DNA from 4 places in the Actinopolyspora sp. BKK2 genome. Region 3 is predicted to be linked to each of the others. Evidence: riboswitches for the same ligand, from Rfam matches in the RefSeq annotation. Region 3 holds a riboswitch; each other region holds the start of a gene.

Region 1 (5,437 bases), on a different contig from region 3:
AAATGGCCGGGGTGCGCGACGTCCGGGTGCTCGGCGCCGTCGGGGTGATCCAGCTCGACCACGAGGTGGACGTGGCAGCGGCGAGCGCGGCGGCGATCGAGCGAGGTGTCTGGCTGCGCCCCTTCCGGGACCTGATCTACACGATGCCGCCGTACGTGATCGACGCCGCGGACCTCGGCAGGGTGACGGACGCGGCCGTGGCCGCGGCGCGGGTGGGGTGAACGATGGCGCCGACTCCGCTGTTCGTCACGGGAACGGGAACCGACGTGGGAAAGACGGTGGTCACGGCGGCGGTGGCCGCGCTGGCCCGCGGGCCGGTGGCCGTGGTCAAACCGGCCCAGACCGGAACCCGGGGCGGGGGCGACTGCGCCGAGGTCCTGCGGCTGGCCGGTGGCGTGGACGTGCTCGAACTGGCGCGGTACCCGGATCCGCTCGCCCCCGCGACGGCAGCGCGCCTCGCCGGTGAACACCCCGTCACCCCGGAACTGATCGCCGGTGAGCTCGCCGAGCTGCCCGCCGGTTACGGCACGGTCCTGGTGGAGGGGGCGGGCGGGGTGCTGGTGCCCTACGACGACCGGGGCGGCACGCTGCTCGACGTGGCCGAGCTCCTGGGCGGGGCGGTGCTCGTGGTGTGCCCGCCAGGTCTCGGCACGCTGAACTCCACGGCGCTGACCGTCCGGGAGGTGCTGCGGCGCGGGCTGCGCTGTCCCGGCACCGTGTTCGGCAGCTGGCCCGCCGAGCCGGGCACGACCGAGAGGTGCAATCTCGTGGACCTGCCCCGGCTCACCGGGGTGCCGCTGCTGGGGGCGGTCGAGGAGAACGCCGCCGACCACGACCGGGAGGGCTTCGGTGAGCGGGCGCGTTGCTGGCTGGCCCCCGAGCTCGGCGGGACGTGGCGGGCACCGGACTGAGGGCCCGGTCGGGGAGCGCGGGGAGATCGCGGTGGCTCTCCGCCTTTCCGGCGAAATGCGGCAAAAGGGGTGCGTCGCCCAGTTCGGGGTTGGTACCGTTTTCCCGGTGAATGATCGCTCACGTTCCGTGCTGGTCATCGGTGCCGGTGTCCAGGGGTTGAGCACCGCGACGATCCTCGCCGAGGCGGGGCACCGGGTCCGCGTCAGAACCAGCGAGCACCCTTCCGAGACGACTTCGGCCGTGGCCGGAGCGGTGTGGGGCCCGACCTCGCTGTGGCCTGCCGACTGCGCCAGGCGCTGGGCGGAACGTACCTACGGCGTCTTCCTCGAACTCGCGACCGATCCGGCAACCGGGGTGCACTCGGCTCCGGGGACCGTGGCGGGCAGAACGGGGTTCCCCGAGAACCCGCCGGGTTCGCTGGGGCTGCTCGACGGGGTCCGGCCGTGCGGGGCGGGTGAGCTGCCGCCCGGGTTCGCGGTGGGACTGCGGGCCACCCTCCCGCTGGTGGACATGCCGCGTTACATGGAGTATCTGGGCAATCGGTTCCTGGACGCGGGCGGGGAGCTGGTGCTCAGCACGGTTCCGAGCCTGTCCGAAGCGGCAGCGGAGAGCTCGCTGGTGGTCAACTGCGCCGGTGTCGGGGCGCGCGAGCTGGTCGGAGATCCCGGGGTGCGCCCGGTGGCCGGACAGCACGTGGTCGTGGACAACCCCGGGCTCGAGGAGTTCTTCGTCGAGCTCAGCGAAGTCGGGGAGTGGACGAGCTACATGCCGCACGGCAAGCGGCTCGTGCTGGGCGGCACCGCCGTCGAGCACGACTGGGACCGGACCCCCGATCCGCAGGTCACGGAAGGGATCCTGCGGCGGTGCGGTGCCATCCAGCCCGTGCTGCACGACGTGCGGGTTCGCGAGGAGCTGGTGGGACTGCGCCCGCGCAGCGAGGCGGTGCGGCTGCACACCGAGCACTACCAGGGGGCCCGCATCGTGCACGACTACGGCCACGGGGGCAGCGGGGTCATGGTGTCCTGGGGGTGCGCGTACGAGGTGGTCGAACTCCTGCTGTCCGACCTCGACGACTGATGTGCTTCCGCGCGGTTCGGTCGGGCTGCGCAGGCTCGTAAGCGCTCGCGTTGGAGCGGACTTCCCTGGTCGGGAGTGCTGGTTGGATTCGCGGTGGTGCCGACCGGTGGGGTGGTGAGCGCCGATCCGGCTACCCCGGACAGGCTCTCGGGCCCGCGAGCGGGTCGAGTAGACTGCCCGCCGCCACGGGAGTCCAGTGCGCTGGGCTGAGAGGAGGGCACGGGGTCCTCGACCGTCCAACCTGAACCGGACAATGCCGGCGCAGGGAGGCGTGCGATCAGCTCGGTGTCGCACTGCTCGTGGTGTGTCTTCGGGAGGACCATTGAAACGACACACCGCACGCCGGATGCGTGCCGCGGTGGCCACCGCCGCCGTGCTGCTGGTCGCGGGTTGTTCGCTGATCGGAACCGGCGGAGGGTCGGAGGCCAAGACCGTCACGCTGGTGACCCACGACTCCTTCGCGATCAGCGACGACGCGCGGCGGCACTTCGAGCGCGAGTCCGGCTACGAACTGCGCGTCAACAAGATGGGCGACGCCGGAGCGCTGACCAACGAGCTCGTGCTCACCAAGGACGCCCCCGTCGGGGACGTGGCCTTCGGAGTGGACTCCACGTTCTACTCCCGCGCGCTCGACTCCGGCGCCTTCGCGCCCTACCGGCCGCAGGGGTCCGGCTCCATCCCGGTGGAGTACGCGACCGTCGACCCGAGGCTCACCCCCGTGGACGCGGGCGACGTGTGCGTCAACATCGACAAGACCTGGTTCGCCCAGCACGACGTTCCCGCGCCGGAGAACCTGGCCGACCTGGCGGAACCGCGCTACCGCGGACTGCTCGCCGTGCCCAACCCGGCCACCTCCTCGCCGGGCATGGCCTTCCTGCTGAACACGATCGACCGCTTCGGCAGGCAGGAGGGCTGGAAGAACTACTGGCGCCAACTGATGTCCAACGACGTCCGGATCTCCTCGGGCTGGCAGGAGGCCTACAACCAGGACTTCTCCGGTTCCGCCGGCAACGGGCAGCGCCCCGTCGTGCTCTCCTACGCCTCCTCCCCGGCGGCGGAGATCGGGGAGAACGGCGAGTCGCGCACCCGCGCCCTGCTGAACACCTGCTACCGCCAGGTCGAGTACGCCGGGGTGCTCACGGGGGCCGAGCACCCGCAGCGCGCCAGGGAGCTGATGGACTTCCTGCTGTCGTGGAAGTTCCAGTCCCAGGTCTCCGAGCAGATGTACGTCTATCCGACCGTGCTGGGAGTCGACCCCCCGCGGAGCTGGCGGGACGTGGCGCCACGGCCGTCCGAATCGGCCGAGATGAGCCCGGAGGTCGTGCGGAAGAACCGTGAGCAGTGGGTGAACCAGTGGCGTGAGCTGACGCGGAGCTGATCGTGTTCCGGACGCGGTGCTCCGGCCGCACCGGAGCAGTCACCCCCGGCGGGCCCGCCGGATCCGCGGGACACCGTCCGCTCCTGCTCGGCGGAGCCGTCGCAGTGCTGGGCTTCCTCGGCGTTTTCTTCGCCTGGCCCGTGCTGGCCATCCTGCACCGCGGGTTGCGCCCGGAAACGGTGCGTGTGCTGGCCGACCCGGGGACCTGGCGGATCGTGGCCTTCACCCTCGGGCAGGCCGCGGCCTCCACCGCGCTGGCCCTGGCGGCCGGGATGCCGCTGGCCTACCTGCTCGCCAGGGTGCGGATCCCGGGCAAGGTGCTGTTGCGCGCGGTTATCACGGTTCCGTTCGTGCTGCCCACCCTGGTGGTGGGCATGGCCTTCCGCGCGCTGCTCGGAACCACGGAACCGAGCGTGACGGCGATCGTGCTGGCCAACGCGTTCTTCAACGTCGCCGTGGTCGCCCGCACCGTCGGTGGGCTGTGGGCCCAGCTGGACCGGCGGGCCGAGGACGCGGCCCGCAGCCTCGGTGCGGGACCGCTGCGGACCTTCGGCACCGTCACTCTGCCCGCGCTGCGCCCGGCCCTGTGGTCGGCGACCGCGGTGGTCTTCCTGTTCTGCTCCACGAGCTTCGGGGTGGTGCTGGTGCTCGGCGCGGGCAGGTACCGGACCTTGGAGACGGAGATCTACCTGCGCACCGTTCGGATGCTGGATCTGTCCGGTGCGGCCGCGCTGTCGCTGCTGCAGTTCGCCGCGGTGGTGGCGGCCCTGATCGTGGCGGCCCTGGCCAGGAGGCGCCGCGAGTCCGCGGGAGGGGTGCGTGCCGCGGAGAGTTCGGCGCGAAAACCCCGCGGAGCCGAGTGGTCGGTCGTGGCGGCCGGTGGCGTGGTGCTGATCGCGCTGCTGGTGCCCGTCGGTGCGCTGCTGGTCCGCTCGGTGAGCGCGCGGAGCGGGTGGAGCCTCGCCGGTTACCGCGCCCTGTCCGGGACCGGGGACGGCGCGTTGGGCGTCACCGGGTGGCAGGCGGCGCTGAATTCGCTGCGCACGGCGACTGACGCCACCTGGATGGCCCTGTCCTTGGGCGGGATCGCCTGTCTGGTGCTGATCTCGCTGCGGAAGCGCTGGACCGCCGAGCTGATGGACACCGCGCTGATGCTCCCGCTCGGGGTATCGGCCGTGACCGTCGGGTTCGGCTACCTGATCACGCTGCAGCTGCTGCCCGGCGATCTGCGCACCTCACCGCTGCTGGTGCCGCTCGCGCAGGCCCTGGTGGTGACCCCGCTCGTCGTGCGCACGGTGCTGCCCGTCCTGCGCTCGGTGGACGAGCGGCTGCGGGAGGCCGCGGCGACTCTCGGGGCAGGCCCGTGGCGGGTCCGCCGGGAGGTGGACCTGCCGCTGACGGGCAGGGCGATCTGCACAGCAGCGGGCTTCGGGTTCGTCGTCGCGCTGGGGGAGTTCGGGGCCACCGGGTTCCTGGCGAGGCCGGAGGAACCAACGCTGCCCGTGGCCATCAGCGAGCTCATCAGCCGTCCCGGCGAGCTCAACACGCAGATGGCCTACGCGGCCTGCGCGCTGCTCATGCTCGTGACGGCGGGAGCGGTGCTGGTGATCGAAAGCCTCCGCACGGATTCGGTCGGGGAGTTCTGATGCGCACCTTCGAGGTCCACGACGCGGCGGTGCCCGAGGTGCGGCAGCGGGACGAGGGGCTGCGCCTGGAGGGCGTGACGGTCCGCTACGGGAGCACGACGGCGCTGTCCGGGATCGATCTCTCCGCGCCGAGCGGCGAGGTGCTGGCCGTGCTCGGGCCCTCCGGGGGCGGCAAGTCGACCCTGCTGCGCACCGTGGCCGGTTTGGAGGGCTCCTCGCGGGGATCGGTTCGCTTCGGCGGCCAGGACCTCTCCGGGGTGCCGGTGCACCGCCGTGGCTTCGGGATGGTCTTCCAGGACGGGCAGCTGTTCGGGCACCGCGACGTCGCGGGCAACGTCGAGTTCGGGCTGCGAATGCGCTCGGTCGGGAGGCGCGAGCGACGCCGGGAGGTGGCGCGGCTGCTGGAGCTGGTCGGGCTGGCCGG
Region 2 (5,437 bases), on a different contig from region 3:
AACGCGAATGCTCTGAGCCCGAGCCATCAGCACCGCCGCGGGTTCTCAGTCGAGTGCCCGGCGAGGACAGCCTCGACGTTGTGTAGGTGCCTACCCGATGTCGAGGATCCCGCAGCCGGGCGCCGACTGAGGTTCCGCCAAGCAACCACCCACGCAGGACGAGCCGTCGACCCTAACTACCCCAGGCCGTCGTAGTTCTTGGTGACTATCACGATAACCCCGGGACTGGCGTCGGATATGCCGTCGAACCTGGGTTCGGTCCGCACGTCGAGTTTCCGCGCCACCGTTTCGGCCTTGGAGCGCTCGCCGGTGTCCGGTCGGTAGTACACGGTCGTGACGGGGATGCGCCCTCCCGAGTAGTTGTTCACCTCGGCCACGTCGAACCCGGCGCCGCGCAGGTCGTCCGCAGCGCGGTGCGCGAGCCCCTCGATCTTGCTGTTGTTGTACACCCGCAGGGAGACGCTCTCGGACTTCCCGGAGGAGCCCGAGCCGCCCTCCCGGGATCCGGTGTTGTCCGGGCTCCGGTTCTCCGAGGTAACCCGCTGCGGTGGGGAGCTGGGCGCGCTCGACTCCTCGGGGGGTGCTGAGGAGGTGGACTGCTCCGCTTCCCCCGTGCTCTCCGCGCCATTCTCCCCGCTGTTCTCCGCGCTCTCGGTGGGGCTCGTCCCCGTCGACGTGCTTTCGCTCTCGGAGGCGGTCCGCGAGCTCGTCGCCACCGGTCCGGTGGAGGGTTCGGCCACCGTGTCGCTCTCACCGGCGAACACCGAGGCCGTTCCGAAGACGAGCGCGAGCGCTCCGATTCCTATGAGCGTGAAACCGCCGATCCGCGCTGCGGAGGGGCCGGTGGGGGGTTCTCCGGAGGTCATCAACTACTCCCGTACGGGTCCGGGACGTGTGGGGCCGAGCCGAACGCGGCCGAGCGGCGTTCGCGACGCAGTCGCTTGATCAGCATCGGCTCGCTCCGCATCGCCGCGGGCTTGTCCAGCAGATCATCGAGCAGGTGCCGGTACTCGGACAGGGTGAGCGCGAACAGCTCCCGAACCGCTCGTTCCTTGCTGTCCGTGCCCTTCCACCACTGACGTTCGAAGGCGAGCACTTCGCGCTCACGCTCGGTCAGCTCGTCGGGGCGGACTTCCTCGCCGGTCTCGTCGACCGCGCTCCCCCTGGCCTGTTCGGGAACGCGCTCGATCGGCTGAGTCATAGGTTCGACGGCGCGTAAGTGCCCGCGGGGTCTCTCCTCGGCGGGTCCTTCAGCGCCGGATTCCGATTCGGGTCGCTCGGCGGTGCGCGCGCGCTGCTGGCACTGCCGCGCGATCTCGTGTGCGGTCAACATCTGGGCGGCGTCCATGTCGCACCTCGCCTCACGATCGACTATCCGCACCGGAAGGCACCGGTTCGTGCCCCCTACGCATTACACCATGTCTTGATCAAAACGGGGTCACGTCACGCTCCCGAGTGATGACATCAGCGTGGCGCTCCGCGTCGGCGCGAGGTGCGCCTGCGGTCGTGTTCACCTCGGGGGAACCCTCCGCTCCCGAAGTACCGGATATGGTTTCGCGCATGACCGTCCACCCGATCCGCATCGCGGGCGACCCGGTGCTGTACACCGAGACCCGGCCAGTGACGTCTCACGACGAGCAGTTGCGCACCCTCATCGAGGACATGTTCGAGACCATGGACGCCGCCAACGGCGTGGGGCTCGCTGCCAATCAGATCGGGGTGGATCTGCGCCTGTTCGTCTACGACTGCCCGGACGACGAGGGGGTCAACCACCGCGGGGTGGTCGTCAACCCGCGCCTGGAGACCTCGGAGGTGCCGTTGACCATGCCCGATCCGGACGAGGACTGGGAGGGGTGCCTCTCCGTGCCGGGCGAGTCCTTCCCCACCGGACGCGCCGACTGGGCCAGGGTTCGGGGAACCGACGGCGACGGTGCGGAGATCGAGGTGGAGGGGACCGGGCACTTCGCCCGGTGCCTGCAGCACGAGACCGATCACCTGGACGGCAGGCTGTACCTGAGCAGGCTGACGGGCAGGCACGTGCGGGCCGCGAAGAAGATGCTCAAGCGCAACGGCTGGACCGAGGCGGGGCACTCCTGGAATCCCGAAAGCGATCCGGACCCCTTCTCCGACTGATCCGCGCGCCAGCCCTCGGGCACGTCCAGGTTCCGCCAGGTGTCGAGCAGCTCCCCGAACTCGCGGGCGAGAGTACCGGTGCGGGCGCCACAGCGCGCTCACCTCCCGTGTCATGGTCGTCACGCATCGTGTCCTCCCGCTGTCGCGCCGGTGCCCGCGCCTCTGCTCGGCAGCGTAGCGATTCCTCGCCCGGCCGTCAGCGGTTCGGAGTCGCGTTGCGGACGCTCCACCTGATGGCTAAGGTCTGGCGCCGACAACTGAAACCGCGGGAGCTCGCTCCGCAAGCGGGCTGAGAGGGCGGCCGAGATCCTCCGGGGCCGCCGACCGCACGAACCTGACCGGGTAATACCGGCGTAGGGAGGGGAACGGCCATGGCCGACGTGTATCCGCAACCGTCCGATTCGAGCGAAGCGGCCACCTCGGAGTCCGGGCAGGCACCCGGAGGGATCACCGCACCGGGCGTCACCACGGGCGCCATCCGGGGCTCGCGCAAGGTCCACCACCGCACCGAGTCGGGGCTGCCCGTCCCGGCCCGCCGCGTCGAGCTGAGCAACGGCGAGCACCTGGACGTCTACGACACTTCGGGGCCCTACACCGACGAGAACGCCGAGATCGACGTGCACCGGGGGCTGCATCCGCTGCGCTCCGGTTGGACGGACGGTCGCGAGCACCGCACCCAGCTCGAGTGGGCCCGGGACGGTGTCGTCACCCGCGAGATGGAGTTCATCGCGGCACGCGAGGGGCTGTCCGCCGAGCTCGTGCGCTCGGAAGTGGCGGCCGGGCGCGCGGTGATCCCGGCCAACCGCCGTCACCCGGAGACCGAGCCGATGACCATCGGGAAGAACTTCCTGGTGAAGGTCAACGCCAACATCGGCAACTCCGCGGTGTCCTCCTCGATCGAGGAGGAGGTGGAGAAGATGGTCTGGGCCAGCCGCTGGGGCGCGGACACCATCATGGACCTGTCCACCGGCAGCCGCATCCACGAGACGCGCGAGGCCATCCTGCGCAACTCGCCGGTGCCGATCGGGACCGTGCCGATCTACCAGGCCATGGAGAAGGTCGGCGGCGATCCGGCCAACCTCACCTGGGAGTCCTACCGGGACACGGTCATCGAGCAGTGCGAGCAGGGCGTCGACTACATGACGGTGCACGCCGGGGTGCTGCTGCGCTACGTCCCGCTGACCGCCCAGCGGGTGACCGGGATCGTCTCCAGGGGCGGGTCGATCATGGCCGCGTGGTGCCTGGCCCACCACGAGGAGAGCTTCCTGTACACGCACTTCTCGGAGCTGTGCGAGATCCTGCGCTCCTACGACGTCACCTTCTCCCTCGGGGACGGCCTGCGGCCCGGTTCGATCGCCGACGCCAACGACAGGGCCCAGTTCGCCGAGCTCGAGACCCTCGGCGAGCTCACGCACATCGCGCGCGAGCACGGCGTGCAGGTGATGATCGAGGGGCCCGGGCACGTGCCGATGGACAAGATCGAGGAGAACGTGCGCCGCGAGGAGGAGCTCTGCGGGGAGGCCCCCTTCTACACGCTGGGGCCGCTGGCCACGGACGTGGCACCGGCCTACGACCACATCACCTCGGCGATCGGCGCGGCCAACATCGGCAGGGCCGGAACGGCCATGCTGTGCTACGTCACCCCGAAGGAGCACCTCGGGCTGCCCAACCGGGACGACGTGAAGACCGGGGTGATCACCTACAAGATCGCCGCGCACTCCTCCGACCTGGCCAAGGGGCATCCGCGGGCCCAGGAGCGGGACGACGCGCTGTCGAGGGCGCGCTTCGAGTTCCGGTGGAACGACCAGTTCAACCTGGCGCTGGACCCGGAGACCGCGCAGGCCTACCACGACGAGACCCTGCCCGCCGAACCGGCGAAGACCGCCCACTTCTGCTCCATGTGCGGCCCGAAGTTCTGCTCCATGAAGATCACCCAGGACGTGCGGGACTACGCGGACAAGCACGGGCTCAACAGCGTGGAGGCGATCGAGGCCGGGATGCGGGAGAAGGCCGAGGAGTTCACCGCCGCGGGCGGGAAGGTCTATCTGCCGATGGCCGAGTGAGGGGCGCACCGCGGCCGCAGGCCCCGGGGCCGGCGGCCGCTCTCGCCCGGAGGCGGGCCGCTCGCCGCGCAGGTGGCTGCTCGCGTGCCGGACATCAGGCCATCCGCGACAAGCGACTCCCCGAGAAGCCTGTCACCCCAACGCAGGTGCTCTGAGCCTGACCCGTCGGCGCCGCCGCGCAACCACCTACGACAAGCCAGTCCCCGAAAAAGCCCCACCCCAACGCAGGTGCTTTGAGCCCGAGCCACCGGCGCCGCCGCGGGTTCTCTCGTGGTGCTCTCGCGAGGAAGGCCCGACGTTGTGTAGGTGGCTACCCGATGTCGGGCCTCCCCGGAGCGAGAGTCCGCGAGAGGTTCCGCCACCCGCACCGCCACGCAACCACCCACGCCAAGCCAGTCCCCGAAAAAGCCTCCACCCCAACGCAAGCGCTTTGAGCCTGCGCAGGAGGAGAAGATCCGGTGCGTGAGTCGGATGCATTGCAAGGCCGGGCCGCTCGCAGCGTAGGTCGCTACTCAAGAGCGGCCCAACACAGCAAGGCACCGACTCACGTGCCGGCTAACCGACCAACCGACCCAACTACCCCCGTACGGACTCCTAAAATGAGTGGGATGGACTCGACCTCAGGCACCCACCGCCCCGCCAACAACACGGCTCCGCCGACGGCGCTGACCATCGCCGGTTCGGATTCGGGTGGAAGCGCGGGGATGCACGCGGACCTGCGCACCTTCTTCTCCTGCGGGGTCCACGGGATGACCGCGGTCACGGCGGTGACCGTGCAGAACACGGTCGGTGTGAGCGATGTGGTCGAGATCCCCCCGGAGACCGTGGCGGCCCAGATCGAGTCCGTGGCCTCGGACATCGGGGTGCGCGCGGCCAAGACGGGGGTGTTGGCCTCGGCCGAGTGCATCGAGGCGGTGCTGCGGGCCTGCGACCGGCAGGGCATCGGCGGTGCGGGGCGGACGCCGTTGGTGATCGATCCGGTCGCCGCCTCGCGCAGCGGTGAGCCGCTGCTGCGCGACGACGCGCTGGAGGCGCTGCGCACCGAGGCCTTCCGGCGCGCGACCCTGGTCACCCCGAATCTGGACGAGGTGCGGTTGCTCACCGGGATCGACGTGCGCGGTCGGGAGCAGCTGTGGGACGCGGCGAAGGCGATCTACGACTTCGGGCCGAGCTACGTGCTGATCAAGAGCGGGCACCTGGCGGAGGACTCCGAGTGCGTGGACCTGCTGTTCGACGGGAAC
Region 3 (5,437 bases):
CCTCACGCCCGTTGCGGCCGACGCGCGTCCACTGGTGCGGGAGCTGGCACGGCACTTCGACGTCGTCGACGTCCGGGACGAACCCTCCGCCGAGGTGCTGGCCGACGTTGCAGGGGTCACCTCCACCGGCGACGACCTCTTCTTCGACACCGGGGCCGGGCTCTACCGGGAGGATCAGGTTCCCGAGGTCATGGTCTGCATCCAGTCGGACCTGCTCACGCTGAGCGCCCCCGCGCTCGCCGGGCACGTGCTGGACACGCTGCGCCAGTGGGGGGCGTCTTCCGAGCAGGTCGGTTTCGTGGAGGGAATCCCCCGGGTGGACCGGGAGATATTCGCCCTGGTCGAGCACGAGCTTCCGGGCGCGCGCTTCTACCCCTTCTCCGAGATCATGGACAACGGTCTGCCCGCCACGGCCGGACAGCGCTGGTTGTCCACCCGCTTCCACATGCACCTGATGGCGGCCGCTGCCGGTGCCAGTGGCACGGCGATCGTGATCGACACGAACTACTACACCAACAAGCACCGTTCGCTGATCGAACGCGGCTCGGGGTGGTCCCTGAGCACCGATCTGAGCACGTCCCAGCCGCCGACGGGCGGGTTCGACCCGAAGACGCTGCGCAAGCTGCGCGCCGCCAAGGTCTCGCTCGCGCGCCGGATCTACTGAACCGAGGTGCTGCCCGCGCACTCCGACCGGCTCGCCGGTCGGAGCCCCACCGGCCTCGCCCGGGCTCCGAGCTCGTGGTTACCCCGTGCGGGCACCTCGAGGGTTCACTCCACGTGGTCGCCCCGGCGGGGGAGCCAGCGCGCGGTCGGCCACTCCTGCTTCTCCCAGGCGCTGTTCCAGAAGAGCCACTCGTACTCGCTGCACCGGACGAAAGCCGTGAGCATCCGCTCGCGGGTCCGCTCGTCGGCGGCGGCGGCCAACCTGTCGGTCAGCTCCCTGGCTCCGCGCACCGTCGCGGCGAACTCCTCGTCGGCGTAGGTCGCTATCCACCTGCCGTAGGGGTGCCCGGAGGTGTCCCCGGTCCGCTCCAGGATCGTGCTGCCCACGTGCTGGTACACCCAGAAGCACGGCAGCAGCGCGGCCACAGCCACCGGGTAGGGCTCGCTCTGCGCGCTCGCCCGCAGGTACGAGGTGTAGGCCAAGCAGGTCGGCGAGGTCTCGATGCCGGACATCTCCTCCGCGGTGAGACCGAGCTGCTCGACGTAGCCCGCGTGCAGCCTGCGTTCCTCGGCCAGGGCACCGTGCGCGCTGCCCGCGAGGAAGGCCGAGTCAGCCGGGTCCTCGGCGCGCGCCGCCGCCGCGGCCAGGGCTCTGGCGAACCCGAACAGGTAGCGCGCGTCCTGAACGATGTAGAACGCGAAGCGGTCGCGCTGCAGCGTTCCGTCGGCGAGTGCCAGGTTGAACGGATGACGAACGATCGCGTCCTGCAGCTCGGCCGTGTGCGCCCACGCGGCGGCGCAGAACCCCTCCGGATCGGGCTCGGGCAGTCGACGGTTCATGGCTCTCCTCCCGCCCGGCGCGCGAGCCGGGCGTTCCGGTGGCTGCTCTCGGTGTCCCGGTCCTTCGCTCGCCGGACCGGGGTGTCCAGGTGCTCCGGGCGACCCGCCGGACGAGACGGCCCGCCCGTGCTCAGTCCCATCGGTCGTGGAAGTGGTGCACCGGACCGTGGCCCTGCCCCACTTCGAGCTGCTCGGCGGCGCGCAGCGCCCCGCTCAGGTACTCCTTCGCCTCCCGGACCGCCGTCGCCCAGTTCGGGCGTCGTGCGCGCAGCGCGGCCGTCGCGGCGGAGAGGGTGCAGCCGGTTCCGTGGTCGTTCTTCGTGTCCACCCGCTCCTCGCGCAGGAACTCCACGGCACCGTCCGCGTCCAGCACGTCGACGCTGGAGCTCCCGCCGAGGTGGCCGCCCTTCAGCAGCACCCGTGCGACGCCGAGCCTGCGCAGTCGGGCCGCCTGCGCGGGCATGTCCGCGACGTCGGTGATCTCCTCCGCGCCCAGCAGGTCGGCCGCTTCCGGCAGGTTCGGGGTTATCAGGTCCGCGCGGGGCAGCAGCTCGTCGCGCAGGGCCAGCACCGCCTCCTCGGCGAGCAACCTGTCTCCGCTCTTGGCGACCATGACGGGGTCGAGCACGACGTTCGGCAGGCGGTACCGCTCCAGTTCCGCGGCGACCGCACCGATGATCGCGGCGTCCGAGAGCATGCCGATCTTGACCGCGTCCACCCGCACGTCGTCCAGCAGGGTGCGCAGTTGCTCGGTCACGAACCCGGCCGGCACCTCGTGCACCGCGGAGACCCCCGTCGTGGTCTGGGCGACCAGGGCCGTGATCACCGACATCCCGTAGGTCCCGTGAGCCGAGAACGTCTTCAGGTCGGCTTGCACGCCCGCTCCCCCGCTGGGATCGGTCCCCGCGATGGTCAAGACGTTCCGGATCACTGGCGCCCCTTTCCGAGGGGACGCGCACGCGGGTCGCACCACCGCCCACACGCGGCGGCCGCCGCCGGTCGATCGACTCGCCACCGGCGGGTTCCGACCACGAGCGAGGAGCGCGACGACAGCACAGCAGTACCGGTAACACTGCGACGTCCCTCCGCTAGTACGAACTAGTTCAGGTTCGACGGGTCTTTCTCAGCCCGGTCCGAAATCCGGGCACCCCGCGTCACTCACCGGAATCGTGGGAATCACCCCCGATTCGGTGAGACAAACATAGCAGCGGAGGTCAACAACGCACCGGCTGCGGCCGTTCCAGACCGCTCGGTGCGGGTGCGGCTCGGGGCGAGCGCTCACCCGGCCGGATCGACCGCGGGACGAGCACCGTGGGCGCTCACCTCCACCCGCACCGCCGAGCGCACCTCTCAAACCACTCCGCAGTGCCGCGCGAGACCGGCGGCTATTCGATCAACCCGACCGGAAACCCCGAGATCACGGATTCCCCGGCTCTGACCTGCTGGCGCAGCGTTCCGGTCGCCAGCGCGTTCACGTGGGTGTGGTGCTGCCCGGTGCGCACCTCCGCCAGCGGTTGCCCCGAGTGCACGGGGCTCCCCTCGGGGGCCAGCCACCGGACCAGCACGGCGCGGGCGGTTCCGAACCCTCCGGCTGCGGTGTGTTCGGCGCAGTACAGCAGCTCCGTCATCGATCGTCTCCGGCCATCCTGTTCACGTACCGCGCCCGCCTCGGTCGCTTCCGAGGCGAGGGGCGGGATCGGTTCCCACGGGCGGAGCCTGTACAACGCGGAGTCACCGCGACAAGACCGTGCGGACACTGAGTCCGCTCCGGGGAGCAATCCCCGGTGCAGGTGACCAACCGACTTCCCCGCCCGCCGCGTGGTCCGTGTGACCGCCACTGACGGCGAAATACGTCACACCTGCGGTAAATCACACCACACAGCCGAACCGCACCCGTGAATCGATGCGCACCCCCGGACTAGAGTTGGGGTAATGAATAGCACTACCGAGGGACTCAGCACGCGCTCTCGGCAGGCTGACCAGGACCCCGCCGCAGTATGGGGCCCACTGACCAGCCTCGCCGATGCGGCAGCGCGAACCGCGAGCGACTCCACGACGGTGGCCATCAACCGCGGGTTCGACCGCAACGCGCGCGAACGCGCCCGAGCACTGCGACAGCTGCTCAACGAGCGCGGCGCGAACGCCGTGGAGATCACCCCGGCCCCGGACAGCGAGGAACTGCTGACCGGCACCGAGGTCAATTCGGTGGTCAACCTCGTCGGCACCGGATCCTGGCAGCCCTACCGACTCGCCGCGAAGAAGCGGGCGGCGCTGCTGGCTCCCTCTCCCGACGGGAGTGAACCGGGGGAGAACGTCCGCCGGGACGTCATCGGAATGACACGTCAGGACTCCAGCAGGGACGCCGCGCTGACGCGGGTCGTGGTGCTGCCGGAGACGACCGAGGAGAGCAGCCTCACCCTGACCAGGGACGGCGAAACGCTCTCCATCCCCGGTGGTCAGGTGACCATCACCCTGCACGAGGGACAGCTGGACATCCGGCTGCAGGGCCCCGACTACGCCGAGCAGCACTTCACCGCCGACCGGCTGAGCGTGGAGACGCACGGCGCCTCCCACCGGCTGATCAGGGACGAGATGCCGGTCGCCGAGTTCGAGGGCTCGTTGGACTTCGGCTGCGAGCAGGACGGGCTGGTCGTCCACTCGGTCTGACGGCTCGCGGCGGAGCCTTGCCCGCGGGCGGGCACAGCCGTCGCGTAACTCGACGCCGCGCGCCGGAGGGCGCCCAGCGAGAGCCGACCGGAAGGCCTCAGCGCCGCCGGGTCCGGGTGAGACGACTGGCAAGGGTCGTCAGCCCGGCCCCGGCGAGCACTGGGACCGCCAGCGACAACGGGGCGAGCACCCCCGGAACGAGCAGGTTCACCAGCGTCCAGAGGGCCGTCAACACCGCCGAGCAGGCCAGCAGTGCCGCCGTGATCGTCAGCAGCAGGCGGTGCTTCGGCAGCTCCGGCAGCCTGGCCCGCGCGTGCGGCGGCATTCCCCGCACGGTCAGCGCGGCCGGCGCCACGGCCAGGCCCAGCAGCAGCAGACCGAACAGCGAGTCTGCGCGCTGCGCTCCCCGGCCCAGCCCGATCAGCAGGAGCACCGTCCCGAGGGCCAGCACGAGCAGCGCCCTGTGCAGCGCCCGCCACAGTCGCACGTCGTAGTCGCTCACTTCTGCGGACTTCCCCTTCGATACCGGTCCGGTCGTCTCGACACCACCGCGCGCACCGGGGCAGCGGTCGAACGCCCCGCGCGGCGCGGAGCGCCCGTGCCGCTCAGTCTGTCAGCCGGCTCACATCCGTGGACATTCCTCGCTCGTCCCCTCTTTCCCAAAAGCGACACTCAAGGCATTATCTACTCACCAGTAGGTAGATTTGCGAGGTACCGCGTGACCAGTGAGCGGATTGCGAAGGAACGGCGGCGATCCAGGTGGACCGCGGGCACCGCGGCGCGGATCACGCGCTGGGCCGAGCGGCGCACCCCGAAGGCACTCGACGCGCTGACCCTGATCAAGCAGGGGGTCGTCCGCCCGATGCGCCCGGACAAACTGCTGCGCACGGCGCTGGCTTACCGGCGCTGGGGGATCACGATCCCGCTCGGGTACGCGGTGGGCGCGGTGCGCCATCCCGACCGCCCCGCCGTGATCGACGAACGCGGAGCGCTGAGCTTCGCCGAGGTGGACCGGCGCACCACGCGCCTGGCCGGCGCCCTGCGGGAGCGCGGGGTCGAGTCCGGCTCCAGAGTCGCGATCCTGTGCCGCAACCACCACGGATTCGTCGAGGCGCTGGTGGCCGCGGGCAAGCTGGGCGCGGACTCGATACTGGTCAACACCGGCATGAGCGGCGAACAGATCTCCACCGTGCTCTCCGAGCAGGGTGCCCGGCTGGTGATCGCCGACTCCGAGTTCACGGGGCTCTTCTCCCCGCCGGAGGGCGTG
Region 4 (5,437 bases), on a different contig from region 3:
TGTCGGAATCCTCGCCGACCGTCGCTAGCGGGACTCCGCGGGGTCGGACTCCTGCCCGCGGAGTGACCCGCGTAGTGGGTGTTCTCACGTCGCCGCGCCTCGCGCGGTGAGTTTTCCCGCTTCGTGGGAGAACGCGGAATTCGGGAGGCGCCTGATCTCGGGGCGAATTGGACATTTCTCCCCGCCGTACGAGTGACGATGCATTGAGCGGAGGAGCGGTGAATGCGCAAAGTGGCCGAATTGCTACTTAGAGAGTTATTTGTGAGTTATAGTCCCGCGATCGGGTAAAAATCTGCTACTTTGCGTGTCGAGCTGGCTAGGTGGGCATTCGACGGAACTCGCCGCCGGTTGGAAACTTGCCCCAGTCCAGGGAGGCCACGTTCATGAAGCTCCGGCTCGCCGGTCGCCTCGCGGGCACGATGCTCCTCGCGACAGCCACTGCCGCGCTGACAGCCGCCCCGGTGGGTGCGGCCCCCGAGCAGGCTTCGCCCCCCGACCGGACTTCCGCGGTCGACCAGCAGGCCCGCGCGGGCACGTTGCTCGAAGCCATGCAGCGCGACCTCGGACTCACGCTCGCGCAGTCCCGCCAACGACTGCGGCAGGAGTCCATCGCCGAACAGGTGCAGCGGACCGTGCGCGGAAGCCTGGGCGCCGCCTACGGCGGCTCCTACTACGACTCGACCGCGGGAGAACTCGTGGTCGGCGTGACCGACCGGGCGAAACTCGACGAGGCCCGCTCCGCCGGAGCACGAGCCGAGCTGGTCGAGCACAGCTCCGCCGAACTCGACGGCATCGCAGGCCGGCTCGCCGGGCTGCTGCCCGAAGCGCCCCCCTCGGTCACCGGCTACTACGTCGATCCGGCGGACAACTCGGTGGTGCTCACCACCGATCGGGGCGACACCGGAGCGGCCGAGAACTTCCTCCGCACCTCGGGCGTGGAGGCGAACGCCGTCCAAGTGGAGACCGAGCGCAGCCCGCGGCTCTACAACGACATCGTCGGCGGCAACCCGTACTACGTCAACGACAGGGCACGCTGCTCGGTCGGATTCGCGGTGCAGGGCGGATTCATCAGCGCGGGCCACTGCGCGAAGGAAGGCGACAGCACCAGCAGTCCCCGGGGCACGGCCGTGGGGTCCTCCTTCCCGGAGAACGACTACTCCTACATCGCCAGCACCGAGCGGGGCAGGCCCGCGGTCAACGACTACGGCGGCGGAACCGTCTCCGTGGCGGGCTCGACCGAGGCCCCGGTCGGCTCCTCGGTGTGCCGCTCCGGCTCCACCACCGGCTGGCACTGCGGCACGATCGTGAGCAAGAACCAGGCGGTGCGCTACGACCAGGGCACGGTCCACGGGCTCACCCGCACCGACGTCTGCGCCGAACCCGGGGACTCCGGCGGGGCCTTCGTCTCCGGAGACCAGGCCCAGGGCGTGACCTCGGGCGGCTGGGGCAACTGCACCGACGGCGGAACCACCTTCTTCCAGCCGGTGAACGAGGCGCTCGACAACTACGGAGTGCAACTCCTCACCGAGTGATGGAGGGTCGGCGGGGCCGGTTGCTCGGGCTCGTAAGCGCTTGCGTTGGGGTGACCCCCTGACCGGGAGTTCCTGTTCGGGGCTCGGCGGTGACGGCCGGATCGGGGGGTCGACCGGGGCGGATCAGCCGACCAGGCGGGAACGAAGTTCGCTCGCCGCGGCGCGCGGGTCGGAGGCCTCGGTGATGGCGCGAACCACCACGGCGCGCTCGGCCCCCGCCGCCAGCACCTCGTCCAGGTTCTCGTGCCCGATGCCGCCGATGGCGAACCACGGCCGCCCGTGGCCGTGGTGCTCGGCGGTGTGCCGCACCAGCTCCAGCCCGGCGGCCTGCCTGCCCGGCTTGGTGGGGGTGCTCCAGACCGGTCCGGTGCAGAAGTAGTCCACCCCCCGCTCGGTCGCGGCCGAGTCCGCCTGCACCACGTCGTGCGTGGAACGCCCGACGATCATCTGGTCGCCCACGATGCGGCGCGCCGCGCTCACCGGAAGGTCGTCCTGCCCCAGGTGCAGCACGTCGGCATCGACCGCCAGCGCGATGTCGGCCCTGTCGTTGACCGCCAGCAGCGCGTCGTGCCGCACGCAGGAGTCGGCCAGCACCTCCAGCGCGGCGAGCTCCTCCCGGGCCTCCAGCGGAGCCCCGGACGCGTCCTTGTCGCGCAGCTGGATGATGTCCACCCCACCGGACAGCGCGGCGTCGACGAACTCGGCGAGGTCCCCGCGTTCGCGGCGCGCGTCGGTGCACAGGTACAGCCGCGCCTGTTCGAGGCGGGCACGCATTCCGTAGCCGTCCATTCCGGGCATGCCCTCAGGGTAGGCCACGTGCGGCCCGGCGGGGAGCCGTGGAAACCGCAAATCCGGCCGTGTCGGACGAGGACTCCGGCGACCCTCGGCTGACGCGAAGCCGAACGTCGCCTAGTCTGGCGGTGGGTAGGCGCGGGAGTCCGGCCGAACGGACTGAGAGGGGGCTGAAGCCCCGACCGTCGAACCTGATCCGGATCATGCCGGCGCAGGGAGCGAGCATTGACGAACGGGCAACCGCAGGACGTCGCCCTGGTCGGCGGCGGAGTGATCGGACTCTCCTGCGCGTGGCGACTCGCCGCGCAGGGATTCCGAGTGCGACTGATCGACCCGGCCCCGGCCTCGGGGGCCTCCCACGTGGCGGGCGGAATGCTCGCCCCCATCGCCGAGGCCTGGCCCGGGGAGGAATCCCTGCTCGAACTGGGCGCGGCCTCGCTGCGCCGCTGGCCGGAGTTCGCCGCCGAGCTGTCCGCCGCCGCGGCGGGGCCCTCCGGGCTGAACGAGCACGGCACCCTCGTGGTCGCCGTGGACAACGCCGACCGCGAGCAGCTCGACGCGCTGGCCGAGCACCTGGACTCGCTCGGGCGGAAGGTGACCGGGCGGACGAGCCGCGAGCTGCGCGGGATCGAATCGACGCTGGGACCTTCCGTGCGTGCCGGGCTGGAGGTGCCCGGGGACCTGTCCGTGGACAACCGCACCGCGCTCGCCGCGCTGCGCCGGGCGGCCGAGGAAGCCGGGGTCGAGTTCCTCGCCCGCAGCGCCTCGCGGGTGCGCCCGGGGGCGGTCGAGCTGGACGGGGAGGTGCTGCACTGCGACGCCGCCGTGATCACGGCGGGGGTGCGCGCTCCCGAACTGCACCCGGAGCTGTCCGGGCTCGTCCGGCCGGTGAAGGGCGAGATCCTGCGGTTGCGGACCAGGCCGACCGCGCTGCCGCCCCCGCAGCACACGATCAGGGGGCCGGTGCACGGCAGGCAGATCTACCTGGTCCCGCGCACCGACGGGCTGGTGATCGGGGCCACCCAGTACGAGAGCGGCTTCGACGCGGAGGTGACCGTCGGGGGAGTCCGGGACCTCATCGGCGACGCCGAACGGCTGCTGCCCGGGATCGGCGAGTACGAGCTGGTCGAGGCGAACGCGGGACTGCGCCCGGCCCCCCCGGACAACCTGCCGCTGATCGGCTGGCTGGACACCGGGGTGCTCGTGGCCACCGGACACCACCGCAACGGTTTCCTGCAGGCTCCGCTGACGGCGGAGGCGGTCGGTGAGCTGCTGCGCGGACGACGAGCGCCGGCCGAGGTGGAGGCCGCCGACCCGGCGCGTTGGAAGGGGAACTGATGAACATCACGATCAACGGACAGCGGCACGAGGTCGCCGCGGACACGAGCGTGGCCGAGGCCCTGGAGAGCTACGGCGCTCCCGCGCGCGGGGTGGCCGTCGCGCTGGACGGTGCCGTCGTGCCGCGCGACTCCTGGCAACGAACGGCACTGCACGAGGACGCGACCGTGGAGATACTCACCGCGGTGCAAGGAGGCTGACCATGGACGATCCACTCGTCATAGCGGGCCGCGAGTTCGGGTCGCGTCTGATCATGGGTACCGGCGGCGCGGCCAACATGACCACGTTGGAGCAGGCGCTGATCTCCTCGGGGACCGAGCTGACCACGGTGGCCATGCGCAGGGCGGACGCCAACGGCGGCACCGGGGTGTTCGATCTGCTGCACCGGTTGGGGATCGATCCGCTGCCCAACACGGCGGGGTGTCGCAGCGCGGCCGAGGCCGTGCTGACCGCGCAGCTCGCCAGGGAGGCGCTGGCGACGAACTGGATCAAGCTGGAAGTGGTGGCCGACGAGCAGACCCTGCTTCCCGACCCGGTCGAGCTGGTGGACGCGGCAGAGCAGCTCGTGGACCAGGGCTTCGTGGTGCTCGCCTACACCAACGACGACCCGGCGCTGGCCTCCAAGCTGGAGCAGGTCGGCTGTGCCGCGATCATGCCGCTGGGCTCGCCGATCGGAACCGGTCTGGGCATCCGCAACACGCACAACATCGAGATGATCTGCTCGCGGGCCACCGTCCCCGTGGTGCTGGACGCGGGGATCGGGACGGCCTCGGACGCCGCGCTGGCGATGGAGCTCGGGTGCGACGCGGTGCTGCTGGCCTCCGCGGTGACCCGCGCCTCCGACCCGGAGCGGATGGCGGCGGCCATGCGCTCCGGGGTCGAGGCGGGGCGTCTGGCCTCCCAGGCGGGGCGGATCCCGCGCCGGTACTGGGCGCAGGCCTCGAGTCCCGGTTTTCCCTAAGGTGTGGAAGTCGACGGTGCGGGGTGCTCGGCGGGTCGCTTGGCGGAACCTCAGTCGGCGCCCGGCTGCGGGTGCCCCGACATCGGGTAGGCACCTACACAACGTCGGGGCCGTCCTCGCCGGGCACTCGACTGAGAACCCGCGGCGGTGCCGATTGCTCGGGCTCACAGCGCTCGCGTCGGTGTGGACTCCTTGAACGGGAGTTCCTGTTCGGGTTTTGCGTCGACTCGGCTGGCTCGCGGCGGTGCCGGTGGCTCAGGCTCGTAAGCGCTTTCGTCGGAGTGAGGCCTTGCGCTGGAAGTTCCCGGGGAACTCGACGGTGCCGGTGACGCAGGATCAGAGCACGGACCCTTCGGCGGTTCCGGTTGCTCGGTGTGCTCGCTTGGCGGGAGCTCGGTCAGGCCCGCCCGCGGGCCGCCGGACGGGGACCGCGCCGGAGGGCGACACGTCCTCCGAGGAATGCCCCGAGCGCGGAGCCGACCGGGGGAGTCAGCACGAGGGCCGCGATCCACAGCGGGCTGGGGAACATGCCGGTGAACTGCACTTCCAGCCCCAGAACTCCCTCGAGAGGCCCGCGCAGGAGCAGCGCGCCGCCGATGCCGAGCACACTGCCGAGCGCTCCGGCGAGCAGTCCGGTCCGCATCGCCTCCCCGAGCAGGATTCGGCGCAGCCCGGTCACCGAGTCGCCGCTCAGACGCAGGACAGCGCGTTCGGAAAGCCGAGCGCGGACCCCGGAGAGGGAGCGGGCCAGGCCGGTGAGCACGGCGGCGAGGAGCACGCCCAGCAGGCCGATCCGGTAGCCGAACCCGGCGAT

What was found. Region 3 has a riboswitch for thiamine pyrophosphate ahead of thiD (bifunctional hydroxymethylpyrimidine kinase/phosphomethylpyrimidine kinase). Riboswitches for the same ligand answer to the same signal wherever they lie in the genome.
Positions count from the first base shown of each region.
Region 1: another riboswitch for thiamine pyrophosphate. It lies ahead of G9Q41_RS12710 (thiamine ABC transporter substrate-binding protein); the one in region 3 lies ahead of thiD (bifunctional hydroxymethylpyrimidine kinase/phosphomethylpyrimidine kinase).
Region 2: another riboswitch for thiamine pyrophosphate. It lies ahead of thiC (phosphomethylpyrimidine synthase ThiC); the one in region 3 lies ahead of thiD (bifunctional hydroxymethylpyrimidine kinase/phosphomethylpyrimidine kinase).
Region 4: another riboswitch for thiamine pyrophosphate. It lies ahead of thiO (glycine oxidase ThiO); the one in region 3 lies ahead of thiD (bifunctional hydroxymethylpyrimidine kinase/phosphomethylpyrimidine kinase).

Region 1 is NZ_JAANTE010000005.1:124,405-129,841, forward strand. Features, by position in the region: gene G9Q41_RS12695 (adenosylmethionine--8-amino-7-oxononanoate transaminase) at 1-221, shown strand, start outside; gene bioD (dethiobiotin synthase) at 225-911, shown strand; gene G9Q41_RS12705 (FAD-dependent oxidoreductase) at 1,018-1,989, shown strand; TPP riboswitch at 2,165-2,274, shown strand; gene G9Q41_RS12710 (thiamine ABC transporter substrate-binding protein) at 2,312-3,367, shown strand; gene G9Q41_RS12715 (iron ABC transporter permease) at 3,451-5,013, shown strand; gene G9Q41_RS12720 (ABC transporter ATP-binding protein) at 5,013-5,437, shown strand, end outside.
Region 2 is NZ_JAANTE010000006.1:205,611-211,047, forward strand. Features, by position in the region: gene G9Q41_RS14670 (LytR C-terminal domain-containing protein) at 177-866, opposite strand; gene G9Q41_RS14675 (DUF3263 domain-containing protein) at 866-1,348, opposite strand; gene G9Q41_RS14680 (peptide deformylase) at 1,561-2,133, shown strand; TPP riboswitch at 2,389-2,510, shown strand; gene thiC (phosphomethylpyrimidine synthase ThiC) at 2,505-4,196, shown strand; gene thiD (bifunctional hydroxymethylpyrimidine kinase/phosphomethylpyrimidine kinase) at 4,796-5,437, shown strand, end outside.
Region 3 is NZ_JAANTE010000007.1:9,834-15,270, reverse strand. Features, by position in the region: gene G9Q41_RS15200 (polysaccharide pyruvyl transferase family protein) at 1-664, shown strand, start outside; gene tenA (thiaminase II) at 769-1,503, opposite strand; gene thiD (bifunctional hydroxymethylpyrimidine kinase/phosphomethylpyrimidine kinase) at 1,634-2,434, opposite strand; TPP riboswitch at 2,567-2,665, opposite strand; gene G9Q41_RS15185 (biotin/lipoyl-containing protein) at 2,889-3,131, opposite strand; gene G9Q41_RS15180 (hypothetical protein) at 3,436-4,170, shown strand; gene G9Q41_RS15175 (hypothetical protein) at 4,268-4,672, opposite strand; gene G9Q41_RS15170 (AMP-binding protein) at 4,889-5,437, shown strand, end outside.
Region 4 is NZ_JAANTE010000006.1:214,983-220,419, reverse strand. Features, by position in the region: gene G9Q41_RS14735 (threonine/serine dehydratase) at 1-1, opposite strand, end outside; gene G9Q41_RS14730 (S1 family peptidase) at 384-1,532, shown strand; gene thiE (thiamine phosphate synthase) at 1,656-2,330, opposite strand; TPP riboswitch at 2,453-2,559, shown strand; gene thiO (glycine oxidase ThiO) at 2,550-3,662, shown strand; gene thiS (sulfur carrier protein ThiS) at 3,662-3,862, shown strand; gene G9Q41_RS14710 (thiazole synthase) at 3,865-4,623, shown strand; gene G9Q41_RS14705 (FtsX-like permease family protein) at 5,021-5,437, opposite strand, start outside.